One region of the Pueribacillus theae genome, then DNA from elsewhere that is predicted to be linked to it. Evidence: predicted binding sites of a transcription regulator. Region 1 holds the regulator's gene; the other holds the start of a gene.
The links. Region 1 encodes LexA, which represses DNA repair genes until DNA is damaged. Its sites were predicted from a motif close to CGAACATATGTTCG; they were not measured.
Positions count from the first base shown of each region.

Region 2: a site for LexA is predicted at 13,254-13,267, ahead of sdhA (succinate dehydrogenase flavoprotein subunit). Genes of this name have one in related genera too.

Region 1 is NZ_QCZG01000002.1:156,101-172,182, reverse strand. Features, by position in the region: gene glnA (type I glutamate--ammonia ligase) at 1-680, shown strand, start outside; gene DCC39_RS02275 (S8 family peptidase) at 798-3,671, opposite strand; partial or broken gene DCC39_RS02270 (metallophosphoesterase family protein) at 4,237-4,954, shown strand; gene DCC39_RS02265 (metallophosphoesterase) at 4,982-5,818, shown strand; gene DCC39_RS19035 (hypothetical protein) at 6,025-6,186, shown strand; gene DCC39_RS02260 (helix-turn-helix domain-containing protein) at 6,229-6,927, opposite strand; gene lexA (transcriptional repressor LexA) at 7,134-7,748, opposite strand; gene DCC39_RS02250 (DUF896 domain-containing protein) at 7,908-8,135, shown strand; gene tkt (transketolase) at 8,228-10,246, shown strand; gene sirA (sporulation inhibitor of replication protein SirA) at 10,391-10,831, shown strand; gene DCC39_RS02235 (YneF family protein) at 10,987-11,208, shown strand; gene DCC39_RS02230 (M15 family metallopeptidase) at 11,373-12,137, shown strand; gene DCC39_RS02225 (DUF2621 domain-containing protein) at 12,173-12,598, opposite strand; gene DCC39_RS02220 (class D sortase) at 12,686-13,333, opposite strand; gene DCC39_RS02215 (processed acidic surface protein) at 13,335-14,513, opposite strand; gene acnA (aconitate hydratase AcnA) at 14,775-16,082, shown strand, end outside.
Region 2 is NZ_QCZG01000010.1:34,060-50,141, forward strand. Features, by position in the region: gene DCC39_RS06600 (sigma-54 interaction domain-containing protein) at 44-1,735, opposite strand; gene DCC39_RS06605 (MFS transporter) at 1,970-3,181, opposite strand; gene DCC39_RS06610 (MFS transporter) at 3,376-4,572, opposite strand; gene racE (glutamate racemase) at 4,792-5,586, opposite strand; gene DCC39_RS06620 (sulfate ABC transporter substrate-binding protein) at 6,111-7,160, shown strand; gene cysT (sulfate ABC transporter permease subunit CysT) at 7,235-8,068, shown strand; gene cysW (sulfate ABC transporter permease subunit CysW) at 8,084-8,923, shown strand; gene DCC39_RS06635 (sulfate/molybdate ABC transporter ATP-binding protein) at 8,939-10,000, shown strand; gene DCC39_RS06640 (helix-turn-helix domain-containing protein) at 10,339-10,560, opposite strand; gene sdhB (succinate dehydrogenase iron-sulfur subunit) at 10,705-11,466, opposite strand; gene sdhA (succinate dehydrogenase flavoprotein subunit) at 11,463-13,238, opposite strand; gene DCC39_RS06655 (succinate dehydrogenase cytochrome b558 subunit) at 13,403-14,011, opposite strand; gene DCC39_RS06660 (YslB family protein) at 14,227-14,634, shown strand; gene uvrC (excinuclease ABC subunit UvrC) at 14,949-16,082, opposite strand, start outside.

The DNA.
Region 1 (16,082 bases):
AAACGATTGCCAGGAAACACGGATTGCACGCAACCTTTATGCCAAAGCCATTATTTGGGGTGGCAGGTTCTGGAATGCATGCAAATATGTCGTTGTTTAAATACGATAAAAACGCTTTTTATGATGAAAAAGAGGAACTTGGTTTAAGCGAGGTTGCTAGGCAATTCATTGCCGGTATCTTGAAAAACGCAAGAGCATTCACCGCTGTTACGAATCCAACAGTCAATTCATATAAACGCCTTGTACCAGGCTACGAAGCCCCGTCTTATATTGCTTGGTCTGTCAAAAACCGCAGTCCGCTCGTCCGTGTGCCTTCCTCGCGGGGAATCAGCACCAGAATTGAAGTACGAAGCGTCGATCCGTCCGCAAACCCATATTTGGCGATGGCGTTGTTGCTGGCTTCAGGTCTTGATGGAATTGAAAATCACTTGATCCCTCCAGCTTCAACAGATTTTAACATTTACGAAATGAATGATGATGAACTTCATCAAGTTGGTATCTTTGCACTTCCAGATACGTTAAAAGAAGCGCTTAGAGAATTGAAAAACAATGAGTTGATGATGTCAACGCTTGGAGACCATGCATCCGAGCATTTTATTAAAGCGAAAGAAATTGAATGGGAAATGTTTCGAACCCAGGTCCATCCGTGGGAGAGGGAACAGTATATGACACTTTATTAAAAGAGGGTAAACCGTTGAGGCTATTGGCTTTGGCGGTTTTTATTTTGGGGCAAATTAGGCCATTTTCTTATTAAAAATAGAAGGCCGTCCTGAAAAGGACGGCCGCTATGCGGGAGTTTATTTTTTATATTTCTTTACGGTTATTTTGGTTGCTTTGCTTGTGTTCCCGGCGGGGTCTTTTGCTGTAACGTACAATACGGTGCCGGCTTTTTGTTTTTTGATTTTGATCTTGAATGTTCCTTTGCGATCGGCTTTTTTCTCGCCGATTGTTTTTTCTTTATGTTTTACGTATACGGTTGCGCCTGCTTCCGTTGATCCGGTTACGAAGGTGTCGCGGTCACTTACTTTATGGACCTTCGGTTTTTCCGGCGGCGTTATGTCAATGACCGTAACCAGGGCGGGTTTGCTCGTTTTTTTGGATACGCTTGTAGCCATTACATGGAGAACGGTGCCAGCTTTTTGTTTTGGAATGTTGACTTTAAACTGTCCTTTATCGTTAGGCTTTGCTGTTCCCAATGTTTTCTTATTTGCTTTAACGGTAATGGTGGTTCCCGCCGGGGCTTTCCCCGTTACGGCTGTATCCCGGTCGGTGACACGGTTGACTGTCGGAGTTGCCGGTGGCGGCGTATCCTGGACGACCACACGCACCGAAGTTTCGGCCGCTCCTTTTTTGGCTGTTAAGCGAAGAACTTCCTTTGCCTTTTGGGGCGGAATCTTGAAACTGAATGTGCCTTTGTCATCCGCTTTCCCTTTCACAAGCAAGGTTTCGCCGTTTTTGAGTTCAAGCTGTGTTCCCTTTGCTGCTTTGCCTGTGATTTTTTCGTCATTATCCGTCAACGGACGTACGGAAAGCCCCAAATCAAGCATACTTAAGGCACCCCAGGCATTCAGCCTGCCCCAGCCGGATGCTGGATCATACCCCGCCTCCAGTTCCCCGACACTAAAATCGTCATCCGGGAAATCGGGGTATTCGGGCTCTTCCACGGAAATATCGTCGGCTGTCGAATTGACGATATGCCTGATCTCATCCGGTTTTAAAGATGGGTTTGCCGACCATAATAATCCGGCAACCGCGGAAACATGGGGAGCGGCCATGGATGTTCCGCTTAAATATGTGACATTTCCGTTTGGCAGCAGGCTCGGAATTTCAACACCCGGAGCTACGAGGTCCAATTTTTTTCCGTTCAATCCTTCCCCATAATTGGAATCATCCCATACGACATCACCCCTGTACGTTGCACCGACCGCAATCGTGTATTTCGAGGCGGCCGGATAATTCAAGAATTCTCCACCGTCGTTCCCGCTTGCTGCAACCACGGTGACATTTTTCTCAGCCGCATATTTTAATACATCTTCAATCACTCTGCTCGTCGCCCCGCCCAGGCTCAGATTGATGACTTTTGCCCCTTTGTCGACGGCATGTTTAATCCCTAATGCAATTTTGTCCGATTCCCCGCTTCCGGTGGCATCCAATACTTTCACCGGTAAAATGGTGGCGTTCGGATGAATGCCTGTCATGGAATAATGATTGTCGGCAGCCGCTGCAATAATGCCGGCAACGTGGGTTCCATGGCCCTCATCATCGTAGGCATCCCCATCCCGGTTGACAAAATCATAATCGTGTTCTATGTCGATTTTTCCTTCAAAATCGGCCAGTGTATAATCGACACCAGTATCCACAACAGCAATTTTCACGGGTTGCTTCGATTGTTTTTGCTTCAAAAGCGGTTGAAGTTTTGCAAATCGGATATCTGCATGTTGTTTTCCCGATTCCTGGCCGGTATTTTCCAAGCCCCATTGGTGAGGATACTGGATATCGGTAGAATTTTTATGATAGGTTTTCACGGGTTCCGCGTATTCCACTTCAGGCAATTTTTTCAGTATGCCGGCCACTGCTTCAGTATTGGCGGCCACCTCTGCAATATACAAGTTTTTGATAGCCGTTTTCCCGTTTTCGGCCAATGGTTTCAAAGAACGCTGTTTCAATTGGGAAAAGGATTTTTTCTGGAACGATTGGAATCCCTTTTCATTTTTGAATTTCACAATCACCCGGTTTTTACTTTCTGTTGCTGCAACCAGGCCGTTTTCTTTTAAAATAGCAGAAACCTTTTTGCCTGCAAGATTGTTCATGTCCATATTTTCGGCAATCTTTTCGATTTGTTTTCGGTTGGAATCGGGTACATGCCCGATGGCGAATTCATAAAGGCTGATGATGGCTTTCTGTTCTTCCTTCGTAATGACGTGGCTGCTGTTTTCACCGTTTTCTGCAACGTCGCCAAAGAGATCTTTTAATGCGGCCAGATCTTCGTATACTTTGTTGATGGCTTTTTTGTCAAAGGTCAATTTCGAAACAAGGAAGGGTGCGGCTTTGTAATACATGGAAGATAATTCTTTTCCTTTTTCCGTTTTGGCCAATACGTTGTCCCGGATTTGGCGCAGATGTGTCAAAATTTTCGAACCGAGGGCCCGTTTGTCTGCACTCACTTCAACAGGGCATGCCTCACCGATCAAGCCCAAGTCCGTTGGCGGGAGTTTGATGCCTTCATATGTGATGTCATAAGTGGCATCCTGCTGTTCCGGATCCTCCTCGGAATGGCCGAAATATTCCACCTTTATGTAATAGGGCCCCTTCCAGGCATGCGGCATCATGACTTCAACAGGTTCGCCGTTTGTAATGTAACCTCTGTATGCATCAAAGGTTTCGTCCTGTTTTGCCCTGTTCAGATCCGGATAAACCGATACATTCCCTTCAAATGTTCCTGTGAGTTTGATCTTCATATGAGAATCTTGGTTGATTTCGTTTGCGTCCGGATTGATTTGGTACCAATGGACCTCACCCAGTTCTCCAAATGTTCCTTTAACAGTTTGTTCCTTTTTCAATGCCGTCCCCTGGCTAGGCGCTTCCGCTGCCATTGCGGCAAACGGATGCAAACAACTGATACATAATACGAAAACGATTAAAAAAGCTTTCCATTTCCTATTTTTCCCCATTTGTTCTCTCCCCAAAAAAGATATGAGCAACTGTCACCAGCATGGTCCTCTGGAACATATTCGGAAATATTTTCAGAGAAAGATATTTTCCAAACTTTTCCTGGCATAGCTAGTCTATATGATTATAACGCATAAAATAAAATTGCATAGCCCTTTTGGATGGGATTTTCTGAAAAATTTTTTGGGAAAATCGAAAAAGATATGTTCAAATTTTGGATATAGGGTCCGGCTTATGTATTTAGTCAGCGATGGAAACCGATTCTATGATCCCAATCGGGCGTCCCACCATACTATTTACGAAATCATGATGTCCGAACTGATTGAAATGAAAATTCAGTGCATGTCGCAAGCAGAAGAAATCCGCAGGGCCGTTTCAAAACAGGACAGCACGAAAGCAAAAGTTCTCCTCCATTTGCAAAGTGGGCAGACGTTGCAGCCGGAAATTACCCGGATGATCGATTACGATTGCCTGCTGCAAAAAAAGTGGCTTCAGTTCATTGAACAGTTGCCGAATGTGGAGGCATTAATGATAGAATGGAAGAAAATCAGAAATGGGGTTACCATTATGAGAATTGCATTTATTTCGGATATTCATGGCAATGCTGTCGCTTTAGATGCCGTATTACAAGATCTAGCAGAAAGAAACGTTGATAAAGTTTGTGTTCTTGGCGATCTTTGTTTTCGCGGTCCTGAACCGAAGCGTACACTTAATCTGATTCAATCCCTGAACTGTGATGTCATAAAAGGGAATGCGGATGAATGGGTTGTCCGTGGCATAAGGAAAGGAGAAGTACCAGATCAGGCATTGGAAATGATGGCGAAAGAACGCGAGTGGACGTTATCACAATTAGGCGAAGGGAGCCTCGAATATTTAAGAAATCTTCCAACAGAAATTATCATTCGATGCAGAAAATATAAAAATCCATGCTTTTCATGCAACACCTACTAGCTTGTTTGATGTCGTTCAACCAAACGAAAGTGATGATGAATTAAGCGAGAAATTGATGGCCAACGAAGCGGACATTTACATATATGCTCATATCCATAAACCATTTATCAGGTACATAGACGGCAAATGCCTGATAAATATAGGAAGTGTCGGCTTACCTTTTGACGGCATGAATAAGTCGTCCTATGCCATCATAGATGTTAATAAGAATGGTTTTCAAACTTCAATGATTCGCGTTGGTTTTGATGTAGAAAAAGTGATTAACCAATTAAAAGAAATGAATTACCCGAACATTGAATTGATAGCAAGTTTTTTGCAGAGGGCGAAAATGTAATGAAATGTGAAAGGACCATTTTAACGTATGCGCAGAATGTTTACTTCTCTAGGGTTGATACTTTTTTTCGCTCTATTTTTATATGCAAACAACAACATCATCACTATAAATAAAGAAGAAATTCATTTAAAAGATTTGCCGGAAGATTTTGATGGAATGCGGATCGTGCACTTATCCGACTTGCATGATGCAGCTTTCGGCGAGAGGCAAAATCGATTATTAAAAAAAGTGAGGAATGCTGAACCGGATTTCATTTTTTTTACTGGTGATCTTGTAGATAGAAATCGTTATCGCCTCGAAAACAGTCTGCACCTTATCGATGGATTACTGGAAATTGCACCAGTTTATTATGTGACAGGCAACCATGAAATCTCTGCAAATAAAGTAGAGGACATAACAGAAATACTTGAAGAGCGGGGAGTCATCGTTCTAAGAAATCACGTTCAACTTATTAAAAAGGGAAACAGCACCATTGCGATAGGTGGAATAGATGATCCGCTGATGAGAATAAGTGAATTGGAAGATGAAAAAACGATCACATCGACAAATATTGAAAAGGCGTTTACAGGGATTCCCGAGGGCACATTCGCTCTTCTACTGTCGCATCGCCCTGAGCAAATGGAAGCTTATGTTGAAAAAGAAATGAATGTTGTTTTCAGCGGGCACGCCCACGGAGGACAGGTAAGAATCCCTCTTGTTGGAGGCCTAGTCGCTCCAGGGCAAGGTTTATTTCCTAAATACACGTCAGGTATTTATTCAGCAGGGGAAACGCATATGGTCGTTAACCGCGGGTTGGGAAACAGCCTCTTTCCGTTTAGGATATTTAATTTTCCAGAGGTGATTGTCGTAACTTTAAAAAATTGATGCCGAACTAGCAAAAAAAGTGCTGTTTTTTTTAGCTATATGAAGGAAACTAAAGAATGGTGAGAAGCAGTCTTTTGAGTTTGAATATCTGAACGACTGTGGATTAAAATTCTTTTATTCCATGTCTATCGCTTTTTTCTTTAACAAATGATTAATTTGCAAGCGTGTTGGCCAAATTAAAAGCAACGGCATAGGAGGTGATCATTTTGAAAAAGGATGTTAATCATCTATCAACTATACAAAATGAGGAAAAAAGAGAAACAAATGATGATAACAAAGGAAAGGAAGAGAAAAATCCCCTTAACAAAGTTGATGGCATACATTCAGAAAAACTTCGTTACAAAAACGCGGATGAAATATATGATTAAAGCTATATTTGTGGATTAAAATTCTTAGGTTCATCTCATATATTATAATTTTTCGGGTTTAAAATGTCCGAAATAAACGCCACAAATTTCCGCCTTATTAAAAGGAACATTGATCGTCCTGTAATTTGGATTTTCTGAAACAAGACTAAACATCGGAAAGTTAGAAGACCAGGTTATCCGTTTTATCATCCCTTCCTCATTGCCTGTTATGCTAACAGCAGCAATTTGCCCGTTATATTCAGGGTGATCTAATGAACGCATATAAATGATATCGCCATCGTCTATACCCGCCCTCGCCATTGAATCCCCTTTCATTTTAAGTGCATAATCAGGCTGTGTCCCGTCGGAAAAAGGGTAATAAATATATTTTTCGATATTGGCTGCATTTAACAGCTCAATATGAGGTTTAACCTCATAAAGAAGAGGGATAGGGGAGGGGGAAGATTGATTATTTTGTTTTTCTAAACTTGAACGGGTTGACTCGTTCGTTTCTCTAAGCGCCTCTAAATCGATAAGCCCGGCTTTATCCAAAAGATCATAAATATTAAGCTCATAGGCATCCGCAATTTTTTTTAAGGAATTTATTGAAGGGATGACTTTTTTTCCTGTTTTTCGATTAATGCCTAGCTCTAAATCTCTAATATAAGAATGGCCAAGCCCACTTTTGCTCGCAGCTTCTCTTAAGGACAAATTCTTTTCTTTCCTTACTGCTTCTAAAAACGTTCCTAGCACATTTTCCATCCTAGAATCACCTGCCAATCAATTAAATCAATTGTACACTATACAACACATTATATAAACAAAAACATTGAACGTAAAACAACACAAGGTAAGACAGAAATACAACACACGAAACGTTTGTGTATTGTATAAAATACATCCGATGAATATAAAAAGACCATCCAAATGTTGAACAGTCTTTTTATACATTGCTAAATTTTTGTGTGTTAAGCGAGAGAACGAAATACACCAATTACTTTGCCTAAAATCGTACAATTTTTTAATATAATTGGCTTCATGGCAGAGTTTTCCGGCTGGAGGCGGATAAAATTCTTTTCTTTGAAAAAACGCTTCACAGTAGCTTCATTTTCCTCTGTCATGGCAACAACAATATCACCGTTATCTGCTGTAGCCTGCTGTTTAACGATAACGTAATCCTTATCATAAATGCCCGCTTCGATCATGCTTTCCCCATCTACCACAAGTATAAACATCGGATCATGGCTGGAGAAATGCTTAGGCAAAGGAAAGAAATCCTCTACATTTTCGACAGCTGTAATTGGTTGGCCGGCTGTTACTTTTCCGATGATTGGAACATTAATGCTTTCAACCTTTGGCAATTTGTCTCTTCTGTCAATAATTTCAATTGCTCTAGGCTTTGTAGGATCGCGTCTAATTAAGCCTTTCTTCTCAAGCCTTGCCAAATGGCCGTGGACTGTTGAACTTGAGGCAAGCCCTACCGCTTCTCCAATTTCCCTAACTGATGGGGGATATCCTTTTGTATTTACTTCTTCTTTTATAAAATCTAAAATCGCTTGCTGCCTTGTAGATAATTTTAACATCATTGCACCTCGCTCATTATACTGTTATTTAAAATTATATCAGATAATGCCCTTCGCTACAAACATAAGTTCGAGTTGTATTCGTTATTAAGGAAAATCTTTTTTCCATATGTTAAAATAAAGCGGAGTTTTCCAAGATGTGAGGAGTTGAAAATAGAATTGAAATCGGAATTAAATCGCATAAATGAACTGGCAAAGAAAGCGAAAACAGAAGGTTTAACAGATAAAGAAAAAATTGAACAAAAGGAGCTTCGTGGACAGTACCTAAAGAGGTTTCGCAGCGCTTTTGAAAAACATCTTCACGGATTAACGGTTGTTGACGAGTTGGGAAACGACGTAACACCGGAAAAACTTAAAAAAAGCAAAAAACGTAGACATAAGCATTAATTGTTAAAAAGTTAGCTTGTATAAAGCGGATTTAATTACTATTATAAAGAGAGACTTCAAACAATGCGGGATAGAAGGAGTAGATAGATGAAATGGAAAATCAATTGGATGCGGCAGCAATAAATACAATCCGGACACTTTCTATCGATGCGATCGAACGTGCCAATTCCGGTCATCCGGGTTTGCCGATGGGGGCAGCGCCGATGGCCTATGCACTTTGGTCTAAAATAATGAATCACAATCCAGCAAATCCGGAATGGTTTAACAGAGATCGTTTTGTATTGTCTGCCGGACACGGCTCGATGCTTTTATACAGCCTGCTTCATTTGTTCGGATATGAAGTAACAATGGACGATTTAAAAAACTTCCGCCAGTGGGGAAGTAAAACACCGGGCCATCCGGAATACCGTTATACACCGGGAGTTGAAGCGACAACAGGGCCTCTAGGGCAAGGAATCGCGATGGCTGTCGGGATGGCCATGGCAGAGCGCCACTTAGCGGCTACTTATAACCGAGAAGGCTATCCGATCATTGATCATTATACATACAGCATTTGCGGCGATGGGGATTTAATGGAAGGTGTTTCAGCAGAAGCGGCTTCTTTGGCCGGCCATCTTAAGCTTGGCCGATTAATTGTCATGTATGATTCGAATGACATTTCTCTTGATGGTGACTTGCATTTGTCATTTTCAGAAAATGTCGGTGCAAGGTTTGAAGCGTATGGATGGCAAGTCATCCATGTGGAAGACGGCAATGACATCGCTGCTGTGGAAAAAGCTTTGCAAGATGCGAAAGCAGAAGTAAATAAGCCTACCTTAATTGAAGTAAAAACAACGATTGGTTTTGGATCACCAAATAAAGCTGGTAAATCAGCCTCTCACGGAGCCCCTTTAGGTAAAGAAGAAACACGATTAACAAAGCAAGCGTACAAATGGGAATTTGAAGCGGATTTCCATGTTCCTGAAGAAGTAAGGGAGCACTTTAACCGGTTGAAAAATAAAGGAATCGAGAAAGAAAAAGAATGGATTTCTTTATTTGAACAGTATAAACAAGTTTTTCCGGAATTGGCAAAGCAATTAGAGTTCGCTTTAAACGAAACACTTCCTGAAGACTTTGAGAAACACATGCCGGTATTTAATGAAAATGAAGACACGCTCGCTTCACGCGATGCTTCAGGCAAGTTTATAAACGCTGCTGCTTCACTATTGCCTAATTTCATCGGAGGTTCCGCGGATTTGGCAAGCTCAAATAAAACATTGATAAAAGATGAAAGCAATTTTTCAGCGGAAAACTATAAAGGCAGAAATATTTGGTTTGGAGTACGGGAATTTGCCATGGGTGCAGCAATCAATGGAATGGCCTTGCATGGCGGCCTACAAGTTTTTGGTGCAACATTTTTCGTTTTCTCCGACTATTTAAGGCCGTCGATTCGTCTGGCGGCTCTTATGAAGCTCCCGGTTACGTATGTATTTACACATGACAGCATTGCGGTAGGCGAAGACGGGCCAACCCACGAGCCAATTGAACATTTGGCATCATTGCGTGCGATGCCGGGCTTATCCGTTATCCGTCCTGCAGACGGAAATGAAACAGTCGCGGCTTGGCGGTTGGCTTTGGAAAGCATGAATGAACCGACAGCGCTCGTTTTAACCCGTCAAGGTTTGCCAACGTTAGCCGGCACAGACAAATTAGCATATGAAGGGGTGAAAAAAGGCGCGTATACGATTTCTAAAAGCAGCAATTCACAAATCGATGCGTTGCTCATCGCGACTGGCTCCGAAGTAAACCTTGCCGTTTCAGCAAAAGAACAACTTGAAGCTGAAGGCATTCATGTCAATGTCGTCAGCATGCCTTCGTGGGATCGATTCGAAAAGCAATCAGAAGAATATAAACAAAACGTATTGCCATCAACAATAAAAACCCGTCTGGCAATTGAAATGGGATCCTCGTTAGGCTGGAGCAAATATGTAGGCGATTCGGGAGATGTGCTGGCCATTGATCGTTTCGGAGCATCAGCACCCGGGGATACCATCATCGAAAAATATGGTTTTACCGTTGAAAATGTTGTTCGAAAAGTAAAGGATCTGTTGAATAAAGCGAGACATCAATGAGTGGAAAATGGTCAAAAACCGTCTTATTTTTTTCGATAAGGCGGTTTTTTCGACGAAACTAGTGTTATCTTGCGTCATGAAGCGACAAGGATTTTTCATAAAATTGTTTATAATGGAAATATTATTGAACAAGGAGGATCCTTCATGAGGCGTTACGTTATTTATTTATTGGATAAAGAAGTAGCACATAATTACTGTGGCAAAGAAGAAAAATTATACCAGCTATTTCTCGAAGCACAAAATAAAATTTCTCCATACAATTCAATAGTAAAGAAACAAATAAAATATATTACGAACGAAATTCCTGTTCCTTATTTGCATCACGTGATATTGACTGAATTAAATGATCAACTACATAGCTATGAAAAAGAAAAATCATATGAAATTTTTATTGAAGAAAACAATAGCAGAGCGGTTCTTATCACAGAAAAAAATTATTTATCGCTTTATGCATATGGTTCGTGTGAGGCCGAGTCCGTCTTTTTTGAGGCCCTTCGAAAATTTGAACCAAGTTTCCTAGCTATCGATTTTAAACATTCAAATTACGGTTGGCTAAACCCAATCAAACGAGAAAACCTCGTTTAAGCTAAAAAAATAATTTGGCTGGCCGCCTCTTATCTCCCACATCTTGTAGATTCCGTTCTCATCCTATTGTATAATCGGATAAGATTGTAGTAAAATCAACAGGAAGATAGTTCGGAAATCCCGATGGACAAGGATTAGAGAGAGACAAGGAGGGAATCGCAATGTGGGTCTATATTTTAGTTGGTGCACTTTGCTTACTGGCAGGTGTTGCTTTAGGCTTTTTTATTGCACGTAGATACATGATGAATTATATGAAAAAGAATCCACCGATTAATGAAAATATGCTACGGGTAATGATGATGCAAATGGGTCAAAAGCCGTCACAAAAGAAGATTAATCAAATGATGAAAGCAATGCAAAATCAAATGAATAAATAACGAAACAGTTTAGCACTCAAAAACGAGTGCTTTATTTTATCCCGCATTAACTGGCAGTACGCAACTTTATTGAATAAGGGGTTTTTTGATTGAAAAAGTGGTGTGTGTTATCTGCAATATTTTTCCTTTTCTTATTTGCCACTGGCTGTGGAGGAAGTCCCGTAATGAAAGAGCAAAACGATCCTGAAGGGAAAAATGCAGGAGAAGCAAACGATGAAAAAATGACACATGAACAGAAACAGAACACAGGTTCTGTTGAAAAAGAGGCTGTCGATGTATTGGCTGATAAACGATTGGATAAGACAGTGACTGCAGATGGATCAGGAAAAAATATCGTATCAAATCCAGATGATCTTTTAGTTGTGACAAATAAAGAGCGGAACTTGCCGGCAGATTACATTCCTGAAGATTTAGTCTACCCAAATATTCCGTTCCCATTTGAAGGCAAAGAAGAAAAAATGATGTTGAGAAAAGAAGCTGCGGCAGCGTTGGAGGATTTGTTCAAAAAAGCGAAAGAAGATAAAATAAATCTTTATGCACAATCCGGTTACCGTTCGTATGAACGGCAAGAAGCAATCTTTGCATCCAATTCGGAGAGGGTTGGTGAAGAAAAAGCAAACAGGGTAAGTGCGCGAGCTGGACAAAGTGAACACCAAACGGGTCTGACAATGGATGTGACAAGTCCGGCAGTAGACTACAAGTTAGTCGAAGATTTTGAGAACACCGTTGAAGGGAAATGGGTGAAAGACCATGCGCACGAATTTGGCTTTATCATTCGGTATCCGAAAGGGAAGGAATCAATCACAGGGTATAACTATGAACCTTGGCATTTACGTTATGTTGGAAAAGAACATGCAAAAATGATTCAGCAAAAGGGGATAACGCTTGAAGAGTATCTTCAGCCCAAACATAAGGCAGTAAATAAATAAGCAATTATAAAAGCCCGCATTGATTTGCGGGCTTTTTATGATAGCAGCTCTTGGTAAGGTTTAATGTCGATTTGTTTTTCATTTAATTTTTTGATTAGAAATTTATGATCTCGTTTCGGTGTTGCAATAATATAGCCGCGTATAATTAAATCTTCATCAAGGGTCCGGGCTTTTTCTTTCAGTGCAAGCTCGCCGATTTTACCGGCAATTTTTTGCTTTGCGATGTCTCTGAACAATTCAGGAACGGGTTCAACCAATTCGTTTAGAAGGACTTTTTTATCTTCTGTCCAAAGATGGAGTGTTTTTTCTATATAATAATCTTGCCAATCAAGGATGGATTTGCCATCTTCTTTCGGCAATCTTTTTAAAAATTTGCGAAACATAAAGAATCCGCCAATGAAGATAATTGTAATAAGAAAGACCGACCATAATAGAATAAAGCCCATAAACCATCCTGGCATGAGGAAATCACCTCTAAAAGCATTTTACATCATTGTCTAATATTATACGCGATTCCTTTATTTTCAACAAGCTTTCCTATTGGAACGTTAAGAGAGTTTGCTTTCAATTAAATCGGCAATAAGAATATAACGTTCAGGGGCGCTGCCGATAAAATCGAAAGGGTAGCACGTTGTGACCGTTAAGGTCGCCCGAGGCTTCGGAACGATGATTGTACGATCATCAGCATCTACAATTTTTACTTTGCGAATCTTGTACGTAAATTCTCCGGCTGATGTGGAGACAACAAGCAAATCGCCTTTGCCGACATCGCCAAGCTTTCGGAACACGGTATCGCGGTGGCCTGAAAGGACTGAATTATCTTTTTCGCCGGGGAGTACACTGCCGGCGAAATGCCCCACGCCTTTTTCCAGCTCATCTTCATCTGTACCATGATAGATCGGTAGAACGGCATCAAGCTTAGGAATTTTTAAATCCCCAATTACATCTCCTTTTTCTGGACGTTCGGAATAGGTTACAGTCTTGGCTGTTTCTTCTTTCTCGTTCTTCTTTTCTGGTTGTGTTTCTTGAACGGGCTCTGTGCTCGTTTTCCCGGTTGTATAGATGAAATAGCCAGCCATAAATTTAAAAGCATTTGTCCCACTGAACCAAAGTCCAAACAAAATCATCCCTATGGATAGTGAAAGAAGAACCAGCCGTTTGGTTCTTCTTTTTTTCTTTTTATGTGCGCTTCTCATTCTACATGGCTCCGCCGCTTTTCATTTTACGGAACAGAACAAGCCCTGATAATAGAATCGCAAGTCCAGCGAATGTGTTTGGGAGATAATCGGAAGCCGTTTTCGGCAGCTTTGCTCCGTTGACCGTTTTTACTTTTTGTGATGGCTTTTTCACTGCTTTTGGTGCTTCTTTTGCTGTTTTTTTCGTTTTCACGATACTGGAACCTGCTTGTTCCAACAGGTCGGAGCCAAACATTTCTTTCGTAATCACCATGTCTGCCAAGAACTTGCCACTTTTTGAGAAAAATTTAATTAACAAATTCGCCCCATCCGTAGATTCCAATTTCATGAGCTGATTGAGAGAAATAGGCATCTCTTTGCCATTTTTAACTAAATAAAATTCCGTTTTTAATTCAAAGAGGTCAAGCATCTCGTTCCAAATGCTCAGAAGTTCTGCGATTTCTTTCGCCGACAATTCCTCTGCGCTTTCAAAATCGGCGAATCCCATCATCCGTTCTCCGATTGATTCCATGCGATTGAAGAACTCCTCGTTCTCTGATTCGATGTTCTTTTCGAAGATCGCCATGAAATGGTTTTTCAAGTTTTTGATCTCGTCTTTTGTCAAGCCGAACGGTTTCAGCATTTCGCTAATTTCATCTTCCATTTGATATTCAAAGATTGCCAGATCTAAATCTTCGAGTGACTCATAGTTATTAATCGAGTCACCGTTTTTGTTTAAATAGTTTTCCAGCTCATTCCTTGATTTGAATCCGTATTCGCTTAGCACGTCCTTTAACGTTTCATCATTAATTGGAGTTAACTCTTCGTCATATAGTAAATCAGAGACATCATAATCAAGATCATCATAAAAAACATAATCATCTACAGATGCACCGATTTCTGCAAGAAGGTCATCTAATTCCTCCCTGCTTAACCCGTACTCATCAAGTAAAGACTGAAGGTTTTCATCGTTTAGAACTTCTCCTAAGTATTCTTTTAAATCGTCCACATCGTCAAAGTCTTCTAAACTATAGTCGTGAACATCTTTAAGATATTCAACAAACTCGCTTTCAGGCATGCCGATTTCCTTTAAGTAGGCTTGCAATTCTTTATCTTTTACTTCTACTTTTGCAAAAGCCTGAAAAGGAAAGAGACAGCATACGAATGATAGAGCTAAAACGAATGCCAATGGTTTTTTCACAAATTTTCCCCCTGTTAATTCATAATACAAACACTTCAAATTATAACCGAATTTCTCTTAATTAAATAGAAGTAGTTTCATAGAAAATATTTTCAGGTGGAAAACACGGATAATCCATAAGTATTAGTAATTATTTTTAATAAATAACTTTAAATTTACTTATTAAGTATGATCAAGTATGATAAGTGTTGGAAATAAATATGGATACCTTTCGACAATTATTACATTTTGTTTTATGATTAGTTACGAGGAGGGGACTTTATGTCGAAACAAGATGTTTTTAACGCAAAAAAATCGTTCGAATCTAATGGAAAGACGTATCACTATTATGACTTAAACGTCCTAGAAGAAAATGGAGTAGGCAAAGTTTCAAAGCTGCCATATTCTATTAAAGTTCTTCTAGAATCGGTCTTGCGTCAATATGATGGAAGAGTGATCGCAAAAGAACATGTCGAGAATTTGGCAAAATGGGGCACAGAAGATGTCAAAGAGATTGATGTTCCATTTAAGCCTTCAAGAGTTATTTTGCAAGACTTTACAGGTGTTCCGGCTGTCGTTGATTTGGCATCACTTCGCGGCGCGATGGCTGATATGGGCGGAGATCCTGAGCAAATTAACCCGGAAATCCCTGTTGACCTTGTTATTGACCACTCGGTACAAGTTGACAAATATGCTTCACCAGATGCACTAAAATTTAATATGGAAAAAGAGTTTGAGCGGAACCAAGAACGCTATAAATTCCTTAAATGGGCACAAAACGCTTTTGATAACTACCGTGCAGTGCCTCCAGCAACAGGAATCGTTCACCAAGTAAACTTGGAATACTTAGCTTCCGTCGTCCAAACGAAAGAAAATAAAAACGGAGAAGTGGAAGCTTTCCCTGATTCACTTGTTGGAACTGACTCCCATACAACGATGATTAACGGACTCGGCGTACTTGGCTGGGGTGTTGGAGGAATTGAAGCGGAAGCGGGAATGCTTGGACAGCCTTCCTATTTCCCAGTTCCAGAAGTCATTGGCGTGAAGTTGACAGGACAATTGCCAAGCGGTGCAACAGCGACAGACTTAGCTTTAAAAGTAACGCAAGTCCTTCGTGAGAAAAATGTTGTCGGTAAGTTTGTCGAATTCTACGGCCCAGCTCTTTCTTCAATGCCGCTTGCAGACCGTGCGACAGTTTCAAACATGGCGCCTGAATACGGAGCAACATGCGGATTTTTCCCAGTTGATAAGGAAACGCTTGACTACATGCGCTTAACCGGACGCAGTGAAGAACAAATTAAATTAGTTGAAGACTACTGCAAAGCAAACGGTCTTTTCTATACTGTTGGAACAGAGGATCCAACATTTACAGAAATCGTGGAAATTGATCTGTCCAAGTTGGAGCCAAGCCTTTCAGGCCCTAAACGTCCACAAGACTTGATTCCATTATCAAAAATGAAGCAGGCCTTTAATGATGCTCTAGTCGCTCCACAAGGAAACCACGGATTCGGCCTTGGCGATAAAGAAATCGAACGTGAAACGACTGTAAAATTTGATGATGGCAGTGAAACAGTGATGAAGACTGGCGCA
Region 2 (16,082 bases), on a different contig from region 1:
ACTTAATTGGTTTACCTGCATCATTAGTTTACATGAGATAATTTCAAGAGGAGTGATGTTGTACAAGTAAATTGTATTTTTTTAGTTTCCTGACAATTGTCGTTTGGCTTGTCTTTAATTCTCTTGCAATTTTATATGTACTGCCAAACTTCTCCAATGCATTTGCTAAAAGATAACGCTCCACTTCCTCCACCGCTTCTTTCAATGGCTTTATCCCCATATCATTGACTTTTACAGCTTGATCTACCAAATCCAAAGAATCTACTCTTATATTTTGATACTCTTCTGGAAGATCGCTAAATTTTATCATGTTGTCTGGTATAGTAAGAATTAATCTTTCCACTAGATTAGATAATTCCCTAATGTTGCCCGGCCATTCATAGTTGTAAAAAAATTCTTTCAAGTCTTTATCAAATACTTTGTTGAAATGATACTTTTCATTGTTCTTTTCGATCAATGATTGGACGAGAGGAAGTATTTCTTCTTTCCGTTCCCTCAAAGGAGGGATATGGATAGGGACGACATTTAATCGATAGTACAGATCTTCTCTAAACTCCCCTTTCCCTACCAATTCTTTTAAATTACGATTCGTTGCAGCGATTAACCGTACATCAATTTCTTTTGGTTTTGTGGAACCGATTCGTTGAATTTGTTTTTCCTGTAAAACACGAAGCAATTTAACCTGTAATACAAGGGGTAATTCCCCTACCTCATCCAAAAATAATACACCTTTATGGGCCAATTCAAACATGCCAGGCTTTCCGGACTGCTTCGCACCTGTAAAAGCACCGGCTTCATAACCGAACAATTCAGATTCCAAAAGGTGATAGGGGATGGCTCCGCAATTGATTTTAATAAGTTTGCCTTTTTCATTTCGATCGCTCGTTCGATAAATATGATTGGCCAAAACATCCTTTCCTACCCCTGTTTCTCCTAAAATTAAAACGGTAGCATCGACGTTTGCAATTCGATCAGCCGTTTCGAATATTTCTTTCATTTTTTTACTTTTTACAATGACATCCGATTTTTTTATGTTATCTAGTTCTCTTTTATAACGATTTTTTAATTTTAATGCGTTATTTAACTCATTATAAATTTGATTTAGTTCTGTAAGATTCCTTACGAATGTAACGACTTTATAGATTTCCCCTTCATCATTAATGACCGGTATGGCCGTTTTAAGGTTTAAAGAATCAATTTCAGCAACAGAACTGACCATCTCCCCTTTTTGAAGTACTTTTAAAGTCATTGACTCTTTAAACTTCCCTTTTCTCACAAAATCTTTTACGTTTTTTCCAATAAAACTTTCTTTCGGATATCCGGTTAGCTTTTCAATATTTGAGCTCACCCTTAATGTATTCCCATCTCGATCTGTAATATAAATGACGTCGAGTGAATTTTCGATAATTGTTTCATACAGTTTTTTTAAATCTTGCAATTCATGCATCTTTTGTTGAAAAAACTCGATAAACTGACCCTTCATAACGAAATAAACAATAAACGCTTTCTCTTCTTTTTTGAAAAACTCCGGCAGCAGTAAATATGGCTTATTTCTTAATTTGGCAACAACTAGATTACCGTCATACATTTCCCATTCACTGAACAGTGTTTTTATATCTCCTTGGACAGGTCTATTTTTAGCTAATCGGCAAAAGGATTGGTTATAACTTTCAATTACACCGGTATGATCCGTAACAATAACGGGAAATGGAAGAATTTCTAAAAAATCGAACATTTTTTTCACTTCTCCCTTCAATTATAAAAAGAACAAAAGAACTGAAGAACGCTCAACATTGTTTTTACTCGCATTCGCTCGGAAGGTCTCGGAGTGTCTAAAATATATCCTTGCCAAACTCAAACCAACTGTGTTTAAAATTCTTTTGTTTAACTTATATAATTAGCGCGATTATAAAAATACTTATCCACCAATTGCTGTCTTACGGACGATTGAGCCATAATAAAAAAGTTCTTACTGTTGTTTTTGCTCTCCAATATTTTTAAGACTTTCCTCTTTCATTACTGAAACTTGAAATCCTTCTTTTACAGTTAGTAAAATCATGATGAATAATAAAAGAGTGATGAATGCAGAGCCTAAAAAAGGAGCTGCAATATGGATCGAAAATACCGCTCCGCCCCATAAAGGCCCTACAATCCGGCCAAGACTGTTCATAGATGACTGCATCCCCATCGTTACACCTTGACCATATTGTGCTCGTTTTGATAAAAGCGATAATATTGTCGGATTAACACAAGCTTGACCGAAGCCCGTAAACAAACATCCTAAAACTGTGATTCCGAGATGCGGTGAAAAAGCAATCGTTCCAAACCCAAGTGTAATCAAAAGCAACCCTGTCTTTGCAATTTGCTCCTCTTTAAATAAGTGGTAAAGCCTCTCCAATAAAAAAAATTGAACGATAACTGATATTCCAGCTTGTGTGCTAAACGCCAAACTTACGAAAAACGGGGTAGCTTGAAAACGTTCAATCATAAAATAACCAAACAATCCGAAGAAACTCGAAGCGGCCATCGACACTCCAAATGTGACGAGATATAGCTGCCAATATCCTTTTTTTGCAATCATTCCAAATGACCGAAACAGAGCATGTTTTTTTCTTTTTATCGCATTTTTTTCATGAGGTTCCCTCAGATATTTCATAGCAAATGGCAACGTCAAAAATGCTAACGATCCGGCGACAATGAATGGAGCTATGACGCCAAAAGGGGTAAAGAACGCTCCTACTGCAGGACCACAAAGAAAGCCAAGGCCATTTAACGCTCCCATTTTCGCAATCGCAATATTCCGATTTCTCCGATCCGTTGAATCCGAAACGATCGAGAAAACAGCCGGGTGCGTCCCTGAGGATAAAGCAGCACCAATCATTCTTGCCACTAGAAGCTGCCAATAAGAATTTGCGAAGATTAAAAGAAAAAAAGCTACTGTAAATCCAAGCAAGCCAAAAATTAATACAGGTTTTCGCCCCCATGTATCTGCAAGTCTTCCCCATAAAGGAGCGGTTATAAGCTGTGCAAGAGCCCAACCTGTAATCAACGATCCCATTTGAAAAGAAGTTAAACCTAACCGTTCAGCTAAAAATGGAAGTGTAGGCAGAACAATCCCGTAGCCAGTCATTGATAAAAACATGATGAACCCAAGCAAAAAAAATACCTTTTTCTCCATCATGGCTTTTCATCTTCTTTCCGTTTTTTTAATGGCTTTTAACTTTTTGAGATCCCCCTTCCTCATCAGCAACATTTTATTCGATAAATGTGAAACGAATTACTGTCATAAACTAATGAGATTTTATTCGTACACAAGCTAAGCAATCAACCAAACTTGAAACAATTCAATATTTTTTAAATATTTCCGGGGAAATTCTACATTTTTCCTTTAAAATCTTCGTTTTCAATTAATAGGCTTTGTCCGCTTTTTTTCTGTTGAAGGACGATCATGATAAGTACTGCAACAATAATAAGTGCCGAACCAAAGAAAGGGATAGCGATATTGGCTGAAAAAACTAAGCCGCCCAGTAAAGGTCCGACAATTCTTCCTAAACTATCCATCGATTCATTCATGCCCATTGTTACACCATGGCCATAGCTTCCCAGTTTTGAAAGCAATGATACAACAATTGGAATAACACATGCTTGCCCAAGCCCAATCATCGAACTCCCAAGTACAGCAACCAACCAATGTGGAGAGAGCGCAATTAAAATGAAGCCAATGGAACAAATAACTAACCCATACTGTTTTAATCTTTCTTCATTCCAAATCCGATAAAGCCTTTCCAATACAAAAAACTGAACAATAACAGCCGTACCCGCTTCTGCACTAAAGACGATACTGACAAGGCCAGGTGACGATTCAAAACGGGCAATCATAAAATATCCGATCAAACCAAAAAAACTAGAAGCCGCCATTGAAAGTCCTAAAGTAACGAGATATAACTCCCGATATCCTCTTTTTGTAAGCATCGAAAAAGACTTTAAGTAAGACGTTTTTACTCGAATAAGTGTATGAACGCTACTCGGTTCTTCAAGGTATTTCCATGCAAAAGGTGTGGTTATAAAAGCAAGAGTACCTGCAACAATGAAAGGCAATTGGACACTAAACTGTGCAAAAAAACCGCCAATGGATGGACCGCATAAAAAGCCCAGGCCATTGATTGCTCCCATTTTTGCGATCGCTACATTGCGATGTTCTTGGCTTGTTGAATCGGCAACAATGGAAAGAACAGCAGGGTATGTACCAGCGGAAAGCGATGCCCCAATCATTCGAGCCAATAAAAGCTGCCAATAACTATTGGCGAATAATAAAAGATAAAAAGCAATTCCAAATCCGATTAAACCGCAAATTAATACCGGCTTTCTTCCAATCTTATCAGCAAGCCTTCCCCAAAAAGGCGCAGCAATTAATTGAGCTGTCGCCCATCCCGTTATGAGAGTTCCCATTTGAAAAGAAGTTAACCCAAGATTGTCAGCTAAAAAAGGCAAGGAGGGAAGGACAATTCCATAGCCAGTCAGCGTCAAAAACATAATAAAACCCAGTAAAAAGAATACTCTCTTATCCATCATTGTCGTCATCCGCTTTCAAATGAACCATAAGTATAATTTGTAAAAATTTAAATATTTCATGATTCTTATTATATCGGGAATCTTTTTTTCTGCAATACCTACGCTAACGCGTTCTTTCTGGAAGTGAGAGGCGAAAGGTTAGATTTGTTTAAATTGAGAGACCTGCCAATTTACACTTTCTTATTAAAAAAAAACGAAAGAAACATCTTTCGTTTTTAATCAAAGACTAATTTCAATAATGTTGTCTAAAATTGTGTCAAACCATTGATTAGCAATTGCGGAAAAAACATCGCTGCTTCCTGTCGTAAAAAACTTATGCTCCGGGTGTTCTTCAGTTGTATGTAATTCACTATGATACAGGATGGTGCTAACTTCTCTTGCAGTTTCATCCCCTGAAGAAATAATCGCTACATTTTCCCCGATTGCTCTTTGAATAAGCGGTTGTAATAACGGATAATGTGTGCAGCCCAATATAAGTGTGTCAATCGAAGTTTGTTGAAAAAAAGATAGCTGTTCACGTACAATGCTCATTGCTGCTTCCCCATCGAGACAATTGCTTTCAACGAGCGGAACAAAAGGTTTACATGCTTTGCTATTTATTTCAACACGGCTATTTATGCTTTTTAATGCATGCTCATAAACTTTGCTATTTATTGTTCCTTCCGTGCCGATAACGCCGATTTTTTTGTTTTTTGTTACTTTTAGGGCGCTTCGCGCTCCTGGATGTACGACGCCGATTACAGGAATATTTATTTTTTCTCTAATGGTGTCGAGCGCAAAAGCTGTCGCTGTATTGCATGCAATGACAAGCATTTTAATCCCTTTTTCCAGTAAGAAACTGACCATTCCCCATGTAAATTCGATCACTTCATCCTCAGAACGTGATCCGTAAGGGCATCTTTTCGTATCTCCTACATAATAGATTGTTTCCTTTGGAAGCTGCCTCATCATTTCCTTAGCAACTGTTAACCCGCCAACACCTGAATCAATGACTCCGATTGGATTATTATTCACAATATTCGCCTCTTGTTTTTCTAGTAATAAAAGTCTCACGTTTCCATTTTGCTTTTTTTTTCAATCAGTTGCAAGGCAATTTGGTTTTTGTAACAGAAATAATAAGTATATTACTTTTTTAATATTCTTATCTATGTCCTATGCATTGAGCTTAAAAATGTATTGACATTTTTTAAAATAATCGCTACTATGCATTTATATATATCCTATTGGAATAGTTTGTTTTAAGTTTGCTGATCAGTCAACTGAAGGCTCTATGAGAACATACATAAGTATGATTTCATGGAGTCTTTTTTATTTCAATGAGAACGGAGGTGAAAATATGCCAAACCATGGAATTGAAAACCAAAAAATTCGATTGCCACAAAGAAAATACAGCCAATTCAACAATTGTAATCAAGCTTACTTCGTTAATCAGACAGCCTTAATAAATCAATCTTTTAGTAACATTCATTAGTTGATTTGACTATTATAATGCAGTTTATTGTTTCGAAAATATTTGAAAGCGAGGATAATTAATTTTAATGAAAGTAACTTTAACCAAATTTTTCAGCGTTGCCGTTTCTGTCATCGTCATTTTAACTGGGTGCAATACAAAAGAAACGAATCAAGACGTAACTGCAGGAGATAAGAAAAAGCTAGAAATTTTAAATGTTTCTTATGATCCGACTCGTGAATTATATGAAGAATTTAATCAAGAATTTATTAAATATTGGGAAAAAGAAACAGGGCAAAAAGTGGCCATTCAGCAATCACATGGAGGATCTGGTAAACAAGCCCGATCTGTAATTGATGGTTTAGAAGCAGATGTCGTAACTCTTGCTCTTGCCGGTGATATCGATGAAATTGCGAATACTCGCGATCTGTTGCAGAAAGACTGGCAATCACGCCTGGAACATAATTCTACGCCGTATACTTCAACGATTGTTTTTTTAGTTCGCAAAGGGAATCCAAAAAACATTCAAGATTGGGATGATCTGACGAAAGAAAATGTTTCGGTCATTACACCGAATCCGAAAACTTCCGGAGGCGCCCGCTGGAATTACCTTGCCGCTTGGGCGTATGCAAAAGAAAAATATCATAATGATGAAACAAAAATTAAGGAATTTGTAAGCAAAATTTATAAAAATGTAGAAGTTCTCGACTCTGGTGCACGAGGTGCTACCACTACATTTGTTGAACGCGGTCTCGGTGATGTATTAATCGCTTGGGAAAATGAAGCCTTCTTATCAATCAATGAGTTAGGAAAAGAAGAGTTTGAAATAGTCGTCCCCACTATTAGCATTTTAGCCGAACCGCCGGTAGCAGTGGTTGATAAGATCGCCAAAAAAAAAGGGACAGCTGAAGTCGCAGAAGCCTATCTAAAATTTCTATATTCAGATACCGGACAAGAAATTGCAGCAAAAAACTATTACCGTCCCCGTGATGAGAATATTCTGAAAAAGTACACAGATCAATTTCCGGAAATTAAACTCGTCACAATTGATGAAGACTTTGGCGGCTGGAAAAAAGCCCAAGAAAAGCATTTCAATGATGGTGGCACATTTGATGACATTTACTTGCCTCAAAAATAATTTTTAAAAATTGATGGGTGATTGTCTCAGTTTGTTCAATGAGACATCCCCATCTTCGAAACGAAGGTGACAGCATGAAGAAGAAAAACAGGAAAATAAAAAGACTCAGTGTATTCCCTGGGTTTGGATTATCACTTGGGTTTACAATGCTTTATATTAGCCTTCTCGTACTATTGCCACTTTCAATGATTTTCTTTTATACATCCATGATGAGTTGGAGCGAATTTTGGGAAACCATTGTTGAACCTCGAGTCGTAGAATCTTATAAATTAAGTTTCGGTGCTTCCTTCATCGCCGCATGCATAAATGCAATCTTTGGCGTCATCATCGCTTGGGTGCTCGTTCGATACCAATTCCCCGGCAAGAAATTAATAGATGGACTCGTGGATTTGCCTTTTGCCTTGCCGACTGCCGTTGCAGGGATTGCGTTAACAACACTTTATGCTGAAAACGGCTGGCTCGGACAATTTTTTTCTTTTAAAATTGCCTTTACTCCAATTGGAATTACGATCGCCTTAATCTTTATTGGACTGCCATTTGTCGTCAGAATGGTGCAACCTGTTTTACAAAACTTTGAAACAGAATTGGAAGAGGCATCAGCCATTTTAGGGGCAAACCGGTTGCAAACTTTTTTAAAGGTCATCTTTCCAGAATTACTTCCCGCTATTATAACTGGCTTTGCACTCGCTTTTGCAAGGGCGTTAGGCGAATATGGCTCTGTTATTTTCATTGCAGGAAATATGCCAATGAAAACAGAAATTACACCGCTTATCATCATGACAAAACTTGAGCAATATGACTACACAGGAGCAACTTCAATTGCTGTGGTGATGCTCATTATGTCGTTTATCATTCTCTTGTTTATAAACGGGATGCAGTGGTGGTCAAATAAAAAATTCATGCAATAGTAAGGGGGATTTACAATGGCGGGATACGTTGGTAAATCAACGGCAAATTCTGAACCGTTCTTCATTCGGTTCATTCTGATCATCCTAACAATCACGTTCTTAAGCATATTCTTAATCTTGCCGCTCATTGCGATTTTTATGAAAGCTTTTGATCAAGGTGTGAATGCTTACTTAGCCTCTAATGCAGATCCAGATGCACTCTCAGCGGTTAAACTAACGCTGCTCGTAGTTTTGATAACCGTACCGCTTAACACTCTGTTCGGCATCATCGCTGCTTGGCTAATTACAAAGTTTGATTTTAAAGGAAAAAGTATATTAACGACAATCATCGATATTCCATTTGCGGTTTCACCGGTCATAGCAGGTCTTGTTTTCATCCTCCTATTTGGAGCTCAAAGTTTACTAGGGCAATGGCTCATTTCACATAACATTCATATTATTTTTGCTGTTCCTGGAATTGTCCTTGCCACACTTTTTGTGACGTTTCCATTTGTTGCAAGAGAATTACTTCCAGTCATGCAAATGCAAGGGAAAGCTGAAGAGGAAGCTTCTTTATCATTAGGGGCAAATGGATTGAAAACTTTTTTTTACATTACGTTACCAAATATTAAATGGGGGCTTCTGTATGGGATTATCCTTTGTAGCGCACGCGCCATCGGTGAGTTCGGAGCAGTTTCCGTTGTCTCAGGCCATATTCGCGGCTTAACAAATACAATGACGCTGCATATAGAAATTTTATACAACGAATATCAATTTACAGCTGCATTTGCAGTCGCTTCACTTATGTCGATCCTCGCGATTATTACGCTCCTCATAAAGAATTTTATTGAATGGAAATCTAAAATCCAATCGTAAAAGGGGCCAAGATCAATGAGTATTTTAATCGAAAATGTTACGAAAACATTCGGTTCTTTTCATGCACTGAAACAGATAAATCTTGAAATTCAAACAGGTGAACTCGTAGCGCTATTAGGACCATCGGGTTCAGGCAAAACGACTCTGCTTCGAATTATTGCGGGGCTTGAGGATCCCGATGAAGGGATCATCCATTTTGGAAAAAAAGAAATTACACATCTTCATACTGCAAAGCGAAAAGTCGGGTATGTTTTTCAACATTATGCACTTTTTAAACATATGACGGTATTTGATAATATCGCATACGGTTTAAAAGTACTTCCCAAAAAAACACGTCCTTCAAAAAAAGAAATCGAATCAAAAGTGAATAAACTACTCCAACTTATTAAACTTGAGGCATTTGCGAACCGTTATCCAGCACAATTGTCAGGGGGACAAAAACAGCGGGTCGCATTAGCAAGAGCGCTAGCCGTCGAGCCAAAGCTGTTGCTGTTAGATGAGCCTTTTGGAGCATTGGATGCAAAGGTAAGAAAAGAACTTAGACGATGGCTAAGGCAACTGCATGATGACTTTCAGATCACAAGCATTTTTGTCACACATGATCAAGAAGAAGCGCTTGATGTAGCGAATCGAATTGTCATCATGAACGAAGGCAAAATCGAACAAATTGGAAGTCCAGACGAAGTATATGAACAACCAAACAGCCCATTTGTATACAATTTTTTAGGCAATGTCAATGTATTTAAAGGAAGAGTGCAAAATGGAAAACTTTTTAACGGGGATGCTGAATTGCCAGTACCAGATGTTACTCATTCGGAAAACGATCAAGCACTTGGCTATGTTCGCCCACATGAATTATCCATCGTACGGAATGGTTCATTAAAAGAAGCAATAAAAGCGACAATTGCACATATTCATACAGTCGGAAGAGCGGTTCATATCGAATTGAAAAGAAAGGATACGAATCAATTTTTAGAAGTTGAATTAACAAAAGAAGAATACGAAGATTTAAAGCTTCGAACAGGAGAAGAAGTTTTTGTAAAGCCTAAACATCTTCAAATTTTTAAGGGAAATTAATAAACACCTCCTGAACATAAGTACAGGAGGTGTTTTCGATTTTAAGTCAAATGCTCGGAGAAGAACAAAGTGGAGTTGCTCACTTTGTTTGACAAAAACCCAGATATATCAAATGAACAAAAGATTTTAATAGCAATCTTTTGATAGCTAAACGAAGAAACCGAAGATCGGCCAACATTGCTTTTCCTTTCAGTCGTTCGGAAGGTCTCGAAGTGTCTTGAGAAAGCATCTTTGCCAAACTCAGACCAACTGTGTTTAAAATTCTTTTGTTCAACGTATATATGTTTATCATTATCGAAAAAAGAACCCGGCTTCCAGGGAAGGAAACCGGAATTCTTCTATATTTCTAATTCCCCAAGCCTTAGTAGCTCGACTACCGCTTGAGAGCGCCCCTTCACTCCTAATTTCTGCATTGTATTTGAAATATGGTTTCTTACCGTTTTTTCGCTGATAAATAATTCTTTCGCGATTTCTCTTGTCGTTTTGTCTTGGACTAGTAGCTCAAATACTTCTCGTTCTCTTTTCGTAAGAAGCGGTTTCGGTCGATAACGATTTTTCAACGGTTCCACCCTCCTTGCGCGGGCTTTAGGAACTGTTTTCAAAAGAGATAGGTTTAGTCTCAATTAGTATATGACTTGTTGCATTTTCATGTGAAAAAAAAGAAAAGCCTCCTTGGGGGAGACTCTATTGTAAAATTATAGATTTTAAAGGTTGTCGCTTCCAAAGAAGTTTTTGAACATCTGCAGTGTCGTCGCTCTATTCATTGAAGCAATCGACGTTGTAAGCGGAATGCCTTTCGGACATGATTGAACACAGTTTTGTGAGTTTCCGCAGTCTTCTATTCCGCCCTCACCCATTAATGCGTTAAGCCGTTCTTCTTTATGCATTGCGCCTGTTGGATGAGTATTAAACAGACGGACGAGAGAAAGTGCAAAAGGCCCAATGAAGTCGGATCGATCGTTTACATTCGGGCATGCTTCTAGACAAACACCGCACGTCATACATTTCGACAATTCATATGCCCATTGTCTTTGTCTTTCAGGCATACGTGGACCAGGTCCTAAATCATAGGTTCCGTCAATCGGAATCCACGCTTTAATTCGTTTCATTGCATTAAACATGCGGCTCCGATCAACGACTAAGTCGCGAACAACCGGAAAAGTCGCCATTGGCTCAAGACGTATTGGCTGATCCAACTTATCAACGAGGGCTGTACAAGATTGTCGCGCTTTTCCATTAATCACCATTGAACAAGCACCGCACACCTCTTCAAGACAATTCATTTCCCATTGAACAGGCGTTGTCTTTTCCCCTTTTGCATTCACCGGATTCCTGCGTATCTCCATTAAAGCGGAGATGACGTTCATGTTCGGTCTATAAGGAAGTTGAAATTCCTCCTGATAAGAGGAAGACTCAGGTGAGTCTTGGCGAGTGATGATAAATCGAACCATTTTTTCTTCACTCATTTTTCATTCCCCTCCGCTACTTCATGTTTTTTCGTATAGTCGCGTTTCCGCGGTTTAATTAGTGAGACATCAACATCTTCATATTCAAAGTCTGGGGCATTTTTCTCTGGGTTAAAGATGGCTTTTGTCGTCTTCAACCATTCATCGTCGTTCCGTTCAGGGAATTCAGGCTTGTAATGTGCCCCGCGGCTTTCATTACGGTTGTAAGCGCCAAGTGTAATGACACGAGCAAGCTGAAGCATGTTCCAAAGTTGGCGAGTGAAGAATGTTCCTTGATTGCTCCATTTTGAAGTATCGTTAATATTGATGCGTTTGTAACGATCCATTAATTCTTGGATTTTTTCATCTGTTTCCAATAACTTTTTATTTTCGCGAACGACTGTAACATTGTCTGTCATCCATTCCCCAAGTTCTTTATGAAGGACGTATGCATTCTCGCTTCCATCCATCGCAATAATGTTATCAAATTTCTCTTGTTCTTGGCGTGCTTGGCGATCAAAGACATCAGAAGAAATATCTTCACTCGACTTGTCCAATCCGCTAATATATTCAACCGCATTCGGCCCAGCGACCATTCCACCGTAAATTGCCGATAGAAGTGAGTTGGCGCCGAGGCGGTTCGCACCATGCTGAGAGTAGTCACATTCGCCTGCAGCAAACAGACCCTGAATGTTTGTCATTTGGTTGTAATCAACCCACATTCCGCCCATCGAATAGTGGACAGCAGGGAAAATTTTCATTGGAACTTTACGCGGGTCGTCTCCTGCAAATTTCTCATAAATTTCAATAATCCCGCCAAGTTTAACATCAAGCTCATGCGGATCTTTATGAGATAGGTCAAGATAGACCATGTTTTCGCCGTTTATCCCAAGTTTTTGATTGACGCACACATCAAAAATTTCCCTTGTTGCAATGTCACGCGGCACAAGGTTTCCATATGCCGGATATTTTTCCTCTAGGAAGTACCACGGTTTCCCATCTTTGTATGTCCAAACCCTTCCGCCTTCCCCACGGGCAGATTCACTCATGAGGCGAAGTTTATCGTCCCCTGGAATTGCCGTCGGGTGGATTTGAATAAATTCACCATTCGCATAAATAACACCTTGCTGATAAAGAGAAGCAGCAGCAGATCCAGTATTGATGACAGAGTTCGTTGATTTGCCAAAAATAATGCCAGGACCACCAGTTGCCATAATAACAGCATCGGCTGAGAAAGATTTAATTTCAGAAGTTTTCATATCTTGAGCGACGATTCCGCGACAAACTTCGTCATCATCAATAACAGCTGATAAAAACTCCCAGTTTTCATATTTTGTAACAAGTCCTGCGACTTCGTGGCGGCGAACTTGTTCATCCAATGCGTAAAGCAACTGTTGGCCGGTTGTTGCACCGGCGAATGCGGTTCTATGATGCTGCGTACCGCCGAATCGACGGAAATCAAGCAATCCTTCAGGTGTTCTATTAAACATTACACCCATACGATCCATCAAATGGATAATGCCTGGAGCAGCTTCACACATCGCTTTAACTGGTGGTTGATTCGCAAGGAAATCACCGCCATACACTGTATCGTCAAAATGAATCCAAGGCGAATCGCCTTCACCTTTCGTATTTACAGCACCATTAATTCCACCCTGTGCACAAACAGAGTGGGAACGTTTCACAGGTACGATTGAAAAAAGATCGACGTTTACACCGGCTTCTGCAACTTTAATTGCTGACATCAAGCCTGCTAAGCCACCGCCGACAATGATAACATTTCCTTTGCTCATTGTGTCAGCCCCCTTCGAACTTCTATTCTAATAATCAATTGCGCCTCGGCGTAATTGCGTCCAGATTTTTATCGAGCTAGCTCGATAAACTCCACTAAAAAACCTGTGACATCCGCCGGAGGCTTTAACTTTATTTAGCAGGGTTTCAACCCTGCTAAATAAAGTTAAACAAATGCCAAAATCGCACTTACTCCAATGATTGCGAGTATGATAAATACAATGAGAGAAACGTACGTAAACACTCTTTGGGAATTCGGTGTTACAATAAAACCAAAGCTTACACAGAAAGACCACAAACCATTTGAAAAGTGGAAGATTACAGTAATGACACCAATTAGATAAAAAATAAGCCAGCCCGGATTTGTTAAAATTTCATGCATCATATCATAATTAACTTCTTGTCCAAACATGACTTGGATACGGGTTTGCCAAATATGCCATGCAATAAAAATTAATGAAATGATACCCGAGACACGCTGCAACAAAAACATGACATTTCTGAAATAACCATATTTTGATGCATTATTTTTTGATTGGAACGCAATGTAAACGCCATAAATACCATGAAAAAGCAGTGGGAGGTAAATGATAACCCACTCGAGCACATATAAATACGGTAAGTTTGAAATGAAAGAAGCAGCTTTATTAAATGCCTCTGGCCCCCTAGTCGCAAAATAGTTGACTGTTAAATGCTGAAATAAAAACACGCCAAGTGGAATCACACCTAACAGCGAATGAAGTCTGCGACTCGCAAAATCTCGAGTTGCCGCCATATGTATTTTGCCCCCTTTTGAAAGAAATTTTTGTTGTAAATTGATTACGTCGGCTAAAAAACTGTTCTTCCCACACAACATATGATTTGTCGCTAAAATGTGACAAGTTTATTGTAACCCCATGGAACATTAGCGTCAAGATAACGTCATTTTTCATTTTTCATTTAAGGCCACTGGCTTTATAATAGTGTTAGTTAAAAAAGGGGGCAATTATCATGCAACATGCAAAAGAAAAAAAAGAAGAACTCATTTCACCCTTTGCTTATACGTTATTGAGAAACGAATTATTGCCTGAACTCCTTGGCAAAGAAGAGCAACCAATCCTTTATTGGGCAGGAAAACACCTCGCCCGAAAATATCCATTGTCAAGCGCTGAAGAAATTTGCCAATTCTTTCATGAAGCGGCATGGGGCGAACTTTCGGTTATTTCTTCAAAGCAAAGTAAAATGTTATTCGAATTAAATCCAAGTTACAATCATTCATCCCATTTCAAACTTGAAGCAGGTTTTTTGGCCGAGCAGGTTCAAAACATGAATCGCTGTACAACCGAAACGTTTGAGCAAATAAAAAAGGATGTTGTATTATTTACAGTCGAATCAAATTTAAAAGATAAAATAAGATGAATCTAAACATAGTGCGTTGACAAATGCACTATGTTTATTCTTTTTAGTATGTGTTCAAAAAGGAGGACAACGAGAGGGTATTTCAACTAAAGGCAGGCCACATCCTTGTGGCCAACGTTGAAATGTCGCCATCCTGGCTCCGTCGAGGAAGCGTAGCTCTGAGCAGCACCGCAGCGACGAGCGATACTTCTATGATCCGCTGCGAGTTGCACCGAGGAAGCATGCTTCGGAGCAATGCTTGTAGACGCGCAGGTGCATAACTCCTTTCAATTAAGTGAGGAGCGGAAGAGCAAGCTGACGAAGAGATTCGCAGCCTATCGTTCCCGGACTTTTTGAACATCCTTTTTAAGATGATCCATAATTGTTTTCGCCAGCTTTTCAGTCATTCCCGCCGAAATGAAGTCTTCAAGGGACGCCTGTTTCATTTTTTTTATGGAACCAAAGTGCTTTAGCAGCATTTTCTTCCGCTTAGGGCCGATCCCAGGTATATCATCCAAGGTTGATTTAAGCATTGATTTCCCGCGAGTATCTCTGTGAAAAGTAACAGCAAAACGATGGACTTCATCTTGAATCCGCTGCAACAAATAAAATTCCTGACTGTTTCTCCGCATCGTAACAGGTTCAGGCGGAGCACCCATTAGAAGATGGGATGATCGATGCTTGTCATCCTTTGCCAACCCGCCGATTGGAATCGATAAGCCAAGCTCGTTTTCAAGGACGTCTTGGGCAGCAGAAATTTGTCCCTTTCCCCCATCGATAATAATCAAGTCGGGAAGGCGGCCGTTTTCCTTAAGCAGCCGGGAATACCTTCTCCTTACGACTTCCTTCATTGATGCATAATCATCAGGACCTTCCACGGTTTTTATGTTGTATTTTCGATACTCTTTTTTATCGGGCTTTCCATCGGTAAAAACAACCATTGCCGACACAGGATCTGCTCCTTGAATATTCGAGTTGTCGAAAGCCTCGATTCGATAAGGCGGGTCGATGCCAATGATTTTACCCAATCCTTCAACAGCTTTTATCGTTCGTTCCTCATCCCGCTCAATGAGCGCGAATTTTTCATCTAAAGCAATTTTAGCGTTCTTTTTCGCAAGAGCAACAAGCTCTTTCTTCTTTCCTATTTGCGGTTGGGTTGCACGTATTTTTAGGAGCTTGCTAACCAATTCTTTATCAATCGTTTTCGGCAAAAGAATTTCTTTTGGAACAGGATGATTTTTTTGTAAATAGAACTTTCCGATAAACGTAAGGAAGTCTTCCTCCGCTTCATTGTAAAACGGGAATAAGGAGACATCTCTTTCAATTAATTTGCCTTGCCGTATAAAAAATACTTGTACACACATCCAGCCTTTATCGTAAGCGTAGCCGAAAATATCACAGTCCGTCGCATGATGTAATATGATCTTTTGTTTCTCCATTACCTTTTCGATATGCAATATTTGATCCCG